Linked DNA regions of Bradyrhizobium sp. AZCC 1610. The protein of the gene in region 1 interacts with the protein of each later gene in a pairwise test. Links are inferred from orthologs where the notes say so. Each region holds a gene or a part of one and is shown on either strand. Other genes may lie near its edges.

Evidence for each region. The genes of interacting proteins can lie anywhere in the genome.
Region 2: the proteins of lon (region 1) and rplI interact in binary tests that used the Escherichia coli proteins (3 or more experiments, as listed by UniProt). The link is inferred for Bradyrhizobium sp. AZCC 1610 from one-to-one orthologs.

The regions. Positions count from the first base shown.
Region 1 is NZ_JAZHRR010000001.1:3,620,286-3,625,301, reverse strand. What follows is about bases 644-3,661. They hold lon (endopeptidase La), read left to right. Parts: upstream 644-948; coding sequence 949-3,375; downstream 3,376-3,661. Other genes in these bases: V1279_RS17955 (GFA family protein), read left to right, coding at 3,490-3,661. Outside these bases: ATP-dependent Clp protease ATP-binding subunit ClpX, read left to right, coding at 1-637; more of V1279_RS17955, read left to right, coding at 3,662-3,891; V1279_RS17945 (class I SAM-dependent methyltransferase), read left to right, coding at 4,151-5,011.
Region 2 is NZ_JAZHRR010000001.1:2,648,120-2,652,976, reverse strand. The notes cover bases 621-3,479. They hold rplI (50S ribosomal protein L9), read left to right. Parts: upstream 621-1,679; coding sequence 1,680-2,279; downstream 2,280-3,479. Other genes in these bases: V1279_RS12650 (TetR/AcrR family transcriptional regulator), read right to left, coding at 2,782-3,387; V1279_RS12655 (PaaI family thioesterase), read right to left, coding at 2,321-2,785; V1279_RS12665 (hypothetical protein), read left to right, coding at 655-1,626. Also shown: V1279_RS12670 (TRAP transporter permease), read left to right, coding at 1-283; V1279_RS12645 (hypothetical protein), read right to left, coding at 3,487-4,521; V1279_RS12640 (class I SAM-dependent methyltransferase), read left to right, coding at 4,782-4,857.

The DNA of each region.
Region 1 (5,016 bases):
CATGGAAGGCACGGTCGCCTCCGTGCCTCCGCAGGGCGGCCGCAAGCATCCGCAGCAGGAGTTCCTGCAGGTCGACACCACCAACATCCTGTTCATCTGCGGCGGCGCTTTCTCAGGGCTGGAGAAGATCATCTCCGCGCGCGGGCGTTCGACCTCGATCGGCTTCGCCGCCCAGGTTCTGGCGCCCGAAGATCGCCGCACCGGTGAAATCTTCCGCCACGTCGAGCCGGAAGACCTCCTGAAGTACGGCCTGATCCCGGAATTCGTCGGCCGTCTGCCTGTGGTCGCGACGCTGGAGGATCTCGACGAGGCCTCGCTGAAGAAGATCCTGACCGATCCGAAGAACGCGCTGGTGAAACAATACCAGCGGCTGTTCGAAATGGAGAACATCGAGCTCACCTTCGCCGACGAGGCGCTTGGCGCAGTCGCCCGCAGGGCGATCGAGCGCAAGACCGGCGCGCGCGGCCTGCGTTCGATCCTCGAAAGCATCCTGCTCGAGACCATGTTCGATCTGCCGGGTCTGGAAGGCGTCGAAGAGGTCGTGATCTCGCGCGAAGTGGTCGAGGGAACCGCCCGTCCGCTCTACATCTACGCGGACCGTTCGGACCGGGCCGTCGAAAGCAGCGCCAGCGCCTGATACCGTCAGGCCGCCAGAACTCACTACTTCCAATAGCGCGGCTGTCGGACCTTCCGGCAGCCGTTGTAGTGTAAGCGTTTTTCGCGCGTCTGACCCGCAATTTGCGGTCATTTTCCGTGACTTGACACCCCCATACCCGATAGCCACCTTATGTTTATGGTGGCGGAAATCACGTTCGAGATTCGTCGCAAAATCATCCGGCGAGAGGCGGCAGCGAAGGCGGCCGAGTGACCCGGAACTCCCGGCGCCTTGTGGCGGTTGCGCAAGCGATGCGGACTGCGTGCAAGGGGGCAAAACAAAAGGAATAGGCCATGACGACTCCAAAAACCCGGCCAACCATCGTTCTCGGCGAAAGCCATTCGTATCCGGTGCTGCCGCTCCGCGACATCGTCGTTTTTCCGCACATGATCGTGCCGCTGTTCGTCGGCCGCGAGAAATCGATCCGCGCCCTCGAAGAGGTGATGAAGAACGACGCGCTGATCCTGCTCGCGACGCAGAAGAACGCGTCTGACGATGATCCAAGCCCGGATTCGATCTATGAGGTCGGCACCCTCGCCAGCGTGCTGCAGCTCCTGAAGCTTCCCGACGGCACCGTGAAGGTGCTGGTCGAAGGGCTTGAGCGCGCGCGCGTGCAGAAATATTCCGACCGCAGCGAATATTACGAGGCGACCGCGGTTGCGCTTGCCGACACCGACGCCAATTCGGTCGAAGCCGAAGCCCTGGCGCGTTCGGTCGTGTCCGACTTCGAAAGCTATGTGAAGCTGAACAAGAAGATCTCCGCCGAAGTCGTCGGCGTGGTTCAGGCGATCACTGACTTCGCCAAGCTGAGCGATCAGGTCGCGCAGCATCTGGCCGTCAAGATCGCCGATCGCCAGGGTATCCTGGAGACGTTGTCCGTCACGCAGCGCCTGGAGAAGGTGCTGGGCCTGATGGAGAGCGAGATCTCGGTGCTGCAGGTCGAGAAGCGCATCCGCTCGCGCGTCAAGCGCCAGATGGAGAAGACCCAGCGCGAATACTATCTGAACGAGCAGATGAAGGCGATCCAGAAGGAGCTCGGCGACGACGAAGGTCGCGACGAGCTGGCCGATCTGGAAGAGAAGATTGTCAAGACCAAGCTTTCCAAGGAAGCGCGGGAGAAGGCGCAGCACGAGTTGAAGAAGCTGCGCCAGATGTCGCCGATGTCCGCGGAAGCAACCGTCGTGCGCAACTATCTCGACTGGCTGCTGTCGATCCCGTGGAACAAGAAGTCCAAGGTCAAGAAGGACCTCGAGGCGGCGCAGGCCGTGCTGGACAACGACCATTACGGGCTCGAGAAGGTCAAGGACCGCATCGTCGAGTATCTCGCGGTGCAGTCGCGCGCCAACAAGCTGACCGGACCGATCCTGTGCCTGGTCGGACCTCCCGGCGTCGGCAAGACCTCGCTCGGCAAGTCGATCGCGAGGGCGACCGGCCGCGAGTTCGTGCGCGTCTCGCTCGGCGGCGTGCGCGACGAGGCCGAGATTCGCGGTCACCGCCGCACCTATATCGGCTCGATGCCCGGCAAGGTCATCCAGTCGATGCGCAAGGCGAAGACCTCGAATCCGCTGTTCCTGCTGGACGAGATCGACAAGATGGGCGCCGATTTCCGCGGCGATCCGTCGTCGGCGCTGCTCGAGGTGCTGGACCCCGAGCAAAATGCGACCTTCAACGACCACTATCTGGAGGTCGACTACGATCTGTCGAATGTCATGTTCATCACGACCGCGAATACGCTGAATATTCCCGGGCCCCTGATGGACCGCATGGAGATCATCCGGATCGCCGGCTACACCGAGAACGAGAAGGTCGAGATCGCGCGCAAGCACCTGATCCCGAACGCCATCTCCAAGCATGGCCTCGATTCCAAGGAATGGTCGATCGACGATGACGCCTTGTTGCTGATGATCCGCCGCTATACCCGCGAAGCGGGCGTGCGTAATTTGGAGCGTGAGCTTTCCACACTCGCCCGCAAGGCGGTGAAGGAGCTGATGATCTCCAAGAAGAAGTCGGTCAAGGTCACCGAGAAGACTCTCGAAGAGTTCCTCGGCGTGCCGAAGTACCGCTACGGCGAGATCGAGAGCGAACCGCAGGTCGGTATCGTCACAGGCCTCGCCTGGACCGATGTCGGCGGCGAGCTGCTGACGATCGAAGGCGTCATGATGCCCGGCAAGGGCAAGATGACGGTCACGGGCAATCTGCGCGACGTGATGAAGGAGTCGATCTCGGCGGCGGCGTCTTATGTCCGCTCGCGGGCGATCAACTACGGCGTCGAGCCGCCGCTGTTCGACAAGCGCGACATCCACGTCCACGTGCCGGAGGGGGCAACCCCGAAGGACGGACCGTCGGCGGGTGTGGCGATGGCAACCGCGATCATCTCGGTCATGACAGGCATCCCGGTCCGGCACGATGTCGCCATGACCGGCGAGATCACGTTGCGCGGTCGCGTGCTGCCGATCGGCGGTCTGAAGGAGAAGCTGTTGGCGGCCGCCCGCGGCGGCATCAAGACGGTGCTGATCCCCGAGGACAACGCCAAGGATCTCACGGAGATTTCCGATGCGATCAAGGGCGGCATGGACATCATCCCGGTCGCAAGGCTGGATGATGTCGTCGCCAAGGCGCTGGTCCGTGCGCCGGTGCCGATCGTCTGGGAAGAGGACACCAAGGTGCCGGTCAAGCCGGATGCCTCGGACGAAGCGGCCGGCGGCCTCACGGCCCACTGAGCCCGATCAGTCACCACTGATCAGTCTGTTGCGAAATGATAAAACGGCGCCTTCGGGCGCCGTTTTTGTTTTGCGCGGGTCGAAACTTCGATTTGGCAAGCGGCGTTGATGGCGATGGAAATCGACGGGCAATGCCATTGCGGACGGGTGACCTATCGGGCCGACATCGATCCCGAAAAAATATCGATCTGTCACTGCACCGATTGCCAGAACCTGACGGGCTCACCGTACCGGGTGACGGTAATCTGCTCCGAAGAACAGGTCCGCATGACGGGCGCGCCGGCGAAGATTTACGCGAAGACCGGCGACAACGGCCGCACGCGCCTCCAGCATTTTTGCGAGGGTTGTGGTTCCCCGCTGTTCACCAGCGGCGACGGCGGGCCGGACGACTGGGGCATCCGCTGGGGCAGCATCCGCCAGCGCGATCAGCTCAAGCCGGCGCGGCAAATCTGGTGCCGCTCGGCTGCGCCGTGGATCAACGATATCGGGGACTTGCCGGGACGGCCGGGCGACTAGTGCGACCGGACACCCGAGGTATCCAACCCTTGCATCAAAGGGGGCCGCAGGGCTAAACAGGCGGCTCAAGGGCGGCTAGCTCAGCTGGTTAGAGCATCTCGTTTACACCGAGAGGGTCGGCGGTTCGAATCCGTCGCCGCCTACCAGCCTTCGCGCTCACGCGCTACGGCTCGGCAAGCCAGCACAAGTGCGTGAGCGCGAAGGCTGTCGCGCCGAAGCTCGAAGAGCGAAGGCGGACTGTTTGAGAGTATCCGCACACATGGACGTCTCCCAAGGCCACGATCAAAACGCCGACCAGGTCGCTTACTGGAACGGTCCCGCCGGACAGCGCTGGGCGGAGCGGCAGGCGGCGCAGGACGTGCTGCTCAAGCCTGTCGCCGACCTTGTGATCGATCGGGCCAAGCTGAAGCCGGGCGAGCGCGTCATCGATGTCGGGTGCGGCAGCGGCGCCACGGCGATCGCATTCGCGCGAGAGGTCGCGCCGTCAGGCCATGTGCTCGGCGTCGACGTATCCGGCCCGATGCTGGAGCGGGCGCGGCAGAGCGCGCCAAAGGACCTTTCGATCGATTTCGTTCTGGCCGATGCGACCGTCTATCCGTTCGAGCCGGCCGGTTTCGATGTGCTGGCCTCGCGGTTCGGCGTGATGTTCTTCGCCGACCCCGCGCTGTCGTTCGCCAACATGCGGAAAGCGCTGCGGCCCTCGGGCCGGCTGGCGTTCGCCTGCTGGCGCGAGCCGCGCGAAAATCCGTTCTTCATGGCGCCGCTGCAGGCCGCCTACAAGCACGTGCCGAAGCTGCCGCAGCAGGGGCCGGAAGACCCCGGGCCGTTTGCGTTTGCCTCGGAGGCGCGTGTGCGCCGGATTCTCGATGCGGCGGGCTTCAAGGAAGTCCAGATGGAGCCGTGTCCGCTCTCGCTCGATGCTGCGATTGGCCGCGGCCTCGACGGCGCGGTGCAGGGCGCGCTCGAAATCGGCCCCGTCAGCCGCGCACTGGAGGGCCAGCCGGAGCATCTGCGCGTTGCCGCCGCCAATTCGATCCGCGAAGCACTGACACCGTTCGCAAAAGGCAATGCGGTGCTGCTGCCGGCGTCGGTCTGGATCGTGACGGCGCGGGCGTCGTAAGCTCG
Region 2 (4,857 bases), 970 kb from region 1 along the record:
CGTCTACAACCCCGCGCTGCTGTTCCAGGGGCCTTGGCCCGAGATCCTGCGTGCGGTGGTGACGGGCGGGATCGGCGTGGTCGCACTGGCGGCCAGCCTCGAATGCTACTTCCTGCGCCGGACAACGTGGTTCGAGCGGATCCTGTTCTTTGCCGCCGCCATGCTGCTCATCGACCCCAATGCCGTCACCGATGTCATCGGCCTCGGCCTGCTTGCCCTCGTGCTGCTGCTGCAGAAGTTGTGGACTCCGCAATCCACCATCGCGCGGGAAGCCAGCACGTGACCCGCGCGCAATCCATAGCGTTGACGCTTATCGCAGGTGCGCTCATCGTTGGCACCGTGCTCTACGGTGTTCTGCGCATATATGCTGCCTGAGACGCGGCTAAGTCTCGCAGGAATGGGGGTCCCCTTTGTACCCCTGCCCGGTCGTCGGCTAAACGCCGGGAACCTTGCTGAATTCGTTTCCGCTGACACTCTTGATCGGTTGGGGCTACTGCTCTAAAAGGCGCAGCAAGTCGTCACGGCCCCCCGGTGGGGCCGTGAACGTTTGAGGGGTATCCTGGCACGGACGCCCCCTCTAGATCTCTAACTAGTTGGTAAGGCGGCATAATTTGCTGACCTCTATCTAACCGCTCGAAAGGAGCGGGACAGCTGATGATCGCGATTGTCCTCATTGGTCTTGCAGCCGGCTGCGCGTCGGCGCTGATGTTCGCCTCGATCATCTCGGGCGCGCTGATCTCATTGCTGCTGTTTTATCTGGCGCCGTTGCCCCTGATGGTGGCGGCACTGGGTTGGGGACCGCTCGCGGCGACGATCGGCGGCATTGTGGCGGCGTCAGGCCTGGGCGCGATCTTCGGCCTGCCCTACTGCATCGCCTTTGCCATCACCGTTGCTGTGCCCGCCTGGTGGCTCGGCCATCTCGCGCTGCTGGGACGGCCGCTACCTGGCGCAGCCTCCGGCAATGGCTCGACGCCGGCTACGCCGCAGCTCGAATGGTATCCGGTCGGCCGCGTCCTGCTCTGGATCGCAGGTTTTGCCGCATTGGCCACGATTTCGGCCATGCTGACGCTTGGCTCTGATGCAGAGACCATCACCAACTCGCTGCGCGCCGGCCTGTCGCGAATTCTGGGGGCGCGCGATGCGGCGTCGTCAGGCGATATCGAACGCTGGGTCGCAGCGCTTGCCATCGTCGCACCAGCGGCCGCAACGATCGTCGCCATGATGACGTTGACTCTCAACCTCTGGCTCGCCGCCAAGATCACGGCGACATCCGGCCGGCTGCAGCGGCCCTGGCCTGATCTGAAGAGCGCGGAATTGCCCCCGATGACGCTGGTGGCGCTCTGTGTCGCGCTGGCCCTCTGCTTTATCGGCGGGCTCGTCGCAATGTTCGCGCAGATCGCGACCACCGCGCTGATGATGGCCTATGGCCTCACCGGCTTTGCCGTGCTGCACACGCTGACGCTGGCATTCAAGAGCCGCGTCTTCTGGCTCTGCTGCACCTACGCGATCGTTGTCACATTCGGCTGGCCTGTGCTGGCAATGATCGCGCTCGGACTGGCAGATGCCATATTCGGCCTTCGCCAACGCTATCTGCGCGGCAAGCCTCCACCTCTGCCTGCATCCTGAAACTCCAACCATTCACTTCAACCGCATATCGAACACTCAAAAGGAGAATTAAAATGGAAGTCATCCTGCTGGAACGCGTCGTCAAGCTCGGTCAGATGGGCGAAGTCGTCCGCGTCAAGGACGGGTTTGCCCGCAACTTTCTGCTCAAGCGCGGCAAGGCGCTGCGCGCCACCGCCGACAATCGCGCCAAGTTCGACGGCATGAAGGCCGAGCTCGAGGCCAACAACCTCAAGGCCAAGGGCGAGGCGACCAAGGTCGCGGAGAAGATCGAAGGGCGCAACGTGATCTTGCTGCGCCAGGCGTCGGAAACCGGCCAGTTGTTCGGATCGGTGAGCATACGCGACATCATCGCCTCGTTCGAGGCCGATGGCGTCACCATCAACCGCAGCCAGGTCCTGCTGGATGCACCGATCAAAACCATCGGCAAGCACCAGGTCGCAATTGCCGTGCATCCGGAAGTCGAAGTCAACGTCAGCGTCACCGTGGCGCGTAGCGCCGATGAAGCCGAGCGCATCAACCGCGGCGAGGACATCTCGACCCGTCAGGAAGACCAGGACGCTGCCGCCGAGGCGCTCGCCGCAGCCGGCGAGTTCTTCGATCCGGAAGCCCAGCACGACGAAGAGGCGCCGGCGCCGGCTGCGACCGAGAAGTAACGCGTCTTATCGCGCTGTGATGAGTTTCAAGCTCGGCCCCTTTAGGCCGGGCTTGGGATTCTGGCTGCCGCTTTCTCGTCGAGCATGGCAATCGACGCCAACGCGGTCGCAGTGTGCTGCTCGACACCATCGGTCACGCAGAACACGTCGGCCGCAACCACGGCGACCTGACGTCCGGGCTTGATCACGCGCGCCTGGCAGATCAGGCGCTCGCCTACAGCCGGCGACAACAGGTTCAATTTGTATTCCGCCGTCAGCGCCGATTGCCCCCGCGATGTCGCGGCCGCAATCGTGGTGGCATTGTCGACCAGGAAGGCGGTGACGCCGCCGTGGAACAGGCCGTGCTGCTGCAACAGTTCCGGCCGGCGGTCGACCGCAAGCGTGCATGTGCCGCGCGTCAGCTCTGACAATTCCGCACCGATATAGGTCATGAAGCCCTGGCGGCCGACATTGTCGCGGATGCGGGTCGCGATCGGCGCGAAGTCGGGGTCGGCATTCGCACTCATACTTTTTCTCCCGGTTTGTGGATCGCATCGGGCGCGACCACCGCGCGGATGGCACAGGCAATCAGGATGTCGGCCTGCTCTCTTGGATCGGCGCGGTCGCGGCCCGACAGCCATGCGCGGCAAAAAATCTGCGCCGGTCCGATGATCTGGCTGAAGAACAGTGACGAAGTCATCGGCAGCAATTCGCCGCGCTCAACCAGCGGCGCGCGCCATCGCTCGACGGCTTCCGCAAGGCGCGAATTCTGTGCGCGCTGCGCGCCGCGGATCTCCTCGGTCCATTCGCTGCGGGAAATCTCGAACAAATACCGCGCCTCGCGCCGGGAGTTGACGACCCATTCGAGATGCGCGCGGATCAGCCGCGCCACGCCTTGCCGCGCCCCGCAGGATTCATCGAGCACCGACACGACGGCAGCGTGATAACGGGCGAGAATTTCCAGGAACAGCGTGCCGGCCAGTTCCTTCTTTGATCCGAAGAAATGGAAGAAGCTGCCATTCGACGCCCGCGCGCGGGTTCTGATGGCGGCCACGGTGGCGCCCTCGAAACCGTCGCGGTCGAATACCGCCAATCCCGCCGCCAGCAGATCCTCGCGTGCCGTAGTCATTCGTGTCTGTCTTTCGACATATGGATTCTTACTCTAGAGCATCACTCTAGATTTGGTCAAGCGACAGCACGTCGACCGGCATTCCGAAATCTGAAAATCCTAGCGCGAGATGGGCGGCACGGGCGGGCCAGCCGGTGTTACCGGCGGCGATGCGGGCGCCGTCGCCGTTACCGGTGGAGGCGCCGCTGTGGAAGAATCTGCGGCCGGCTCGGGCGCGGTCGCCGCGGAAGCAGGCGGTGCCGGCGTGACCGGCGGCACCGGATCTGGCCTGAGCGGCGTCGGCTCGCTACCGCTACCGGCGTTCTCCTTGGGAGCATCGACTTTGGCGGTCTCGGATCCGTCCTCGCCTGCCGGCTTTTCCGACTCGCCCACGGGCTTCGCTGGCTCGCCGGCCGGCTTGTCGCTCTCGCCCTTGATCTCGTCGGTCTTGATCGCGTCGGTCTTGGCAGGATCGGTCGCGGCAGTTTCAGCCTTGGCGGCATCCCGCGACGCATCTTCGCTTGCGGCATCGCCAGGGGCCGCCTGTTCAGCTTTCGGCGGTTCTTCGGCGGCGGGCTTGCCCCGTCTACCCTGCTTCTGTCTGACGCCCGATTTGCTGTCGGTCGCGGCCTGCACCGGGGTCTGTCCATCTGCAGGCTTGGCGGCCTCGGGCGCAGCTTGCGGACGTGCCAACCGCTTCGCGTCTCGGCCTGGCCGCGCGCCCTCGCCTTGCGGTGGTGCTCCGTCGGCGTCCGGCCGGGAAGCCTCCTGCGCAGGTGCGGCCGGTGGCTGCCGGCGACCGAGCCGGTCGGGCTGATCCGGCCTTCCGTCCTGCTTGGCGTCCTTCTTCTGCTTCGCCTGATCCTTGCCCTGATACCGGGGGTCGGCCGCCCCGCTGGATATCAGGAAGGAAGAGAGCTGCGAGGCCATGTCGGTGCCCGTCGTATAGTGCTGGCGCAGAAAGCCCGGCAACGACGAAGCCGACGTGTTCTTCAACAGGCCACGCGGACTCTTGTGGCAGGCGCTGCAGGTGTTCGAGAATATCTGGGAGGGGCTCTTGCCGGCGTCGAGATTTTCCACCGCCCGCGCCACACCTGCTGTGAGGCAGCCGATCAGGAGCGTCACCGTCGCTAAACTGAGCGCTCGGCTCAACATTCCCTGCTTCTCCAGACGTGGAATCGCTACCGGCATCGCAAGACGTGGCCGGCGGCGGGGTCACCTTTTAGCCGATTATGACGCGAATGGAAGCACGCTTATTGCGCATCTGCGTGATCGCCACATTCGGGAATATCCGCTTTGACTCCAACACAGTAGCGCCACGGCATCATCGTCCTTATGATTTTTTTGATCCATCCTTGGAACCAGCGGTTCCCTGATGCGTCGGTGTAACGAGCGTTCGCTCCATTGGTGCTTCGATGGATCGGTTGTTGCGTTATTTTTTGGGTCAGTTCATTCGCCGCGGCGCAATGACATTTAAAACTGCGAGCGGAA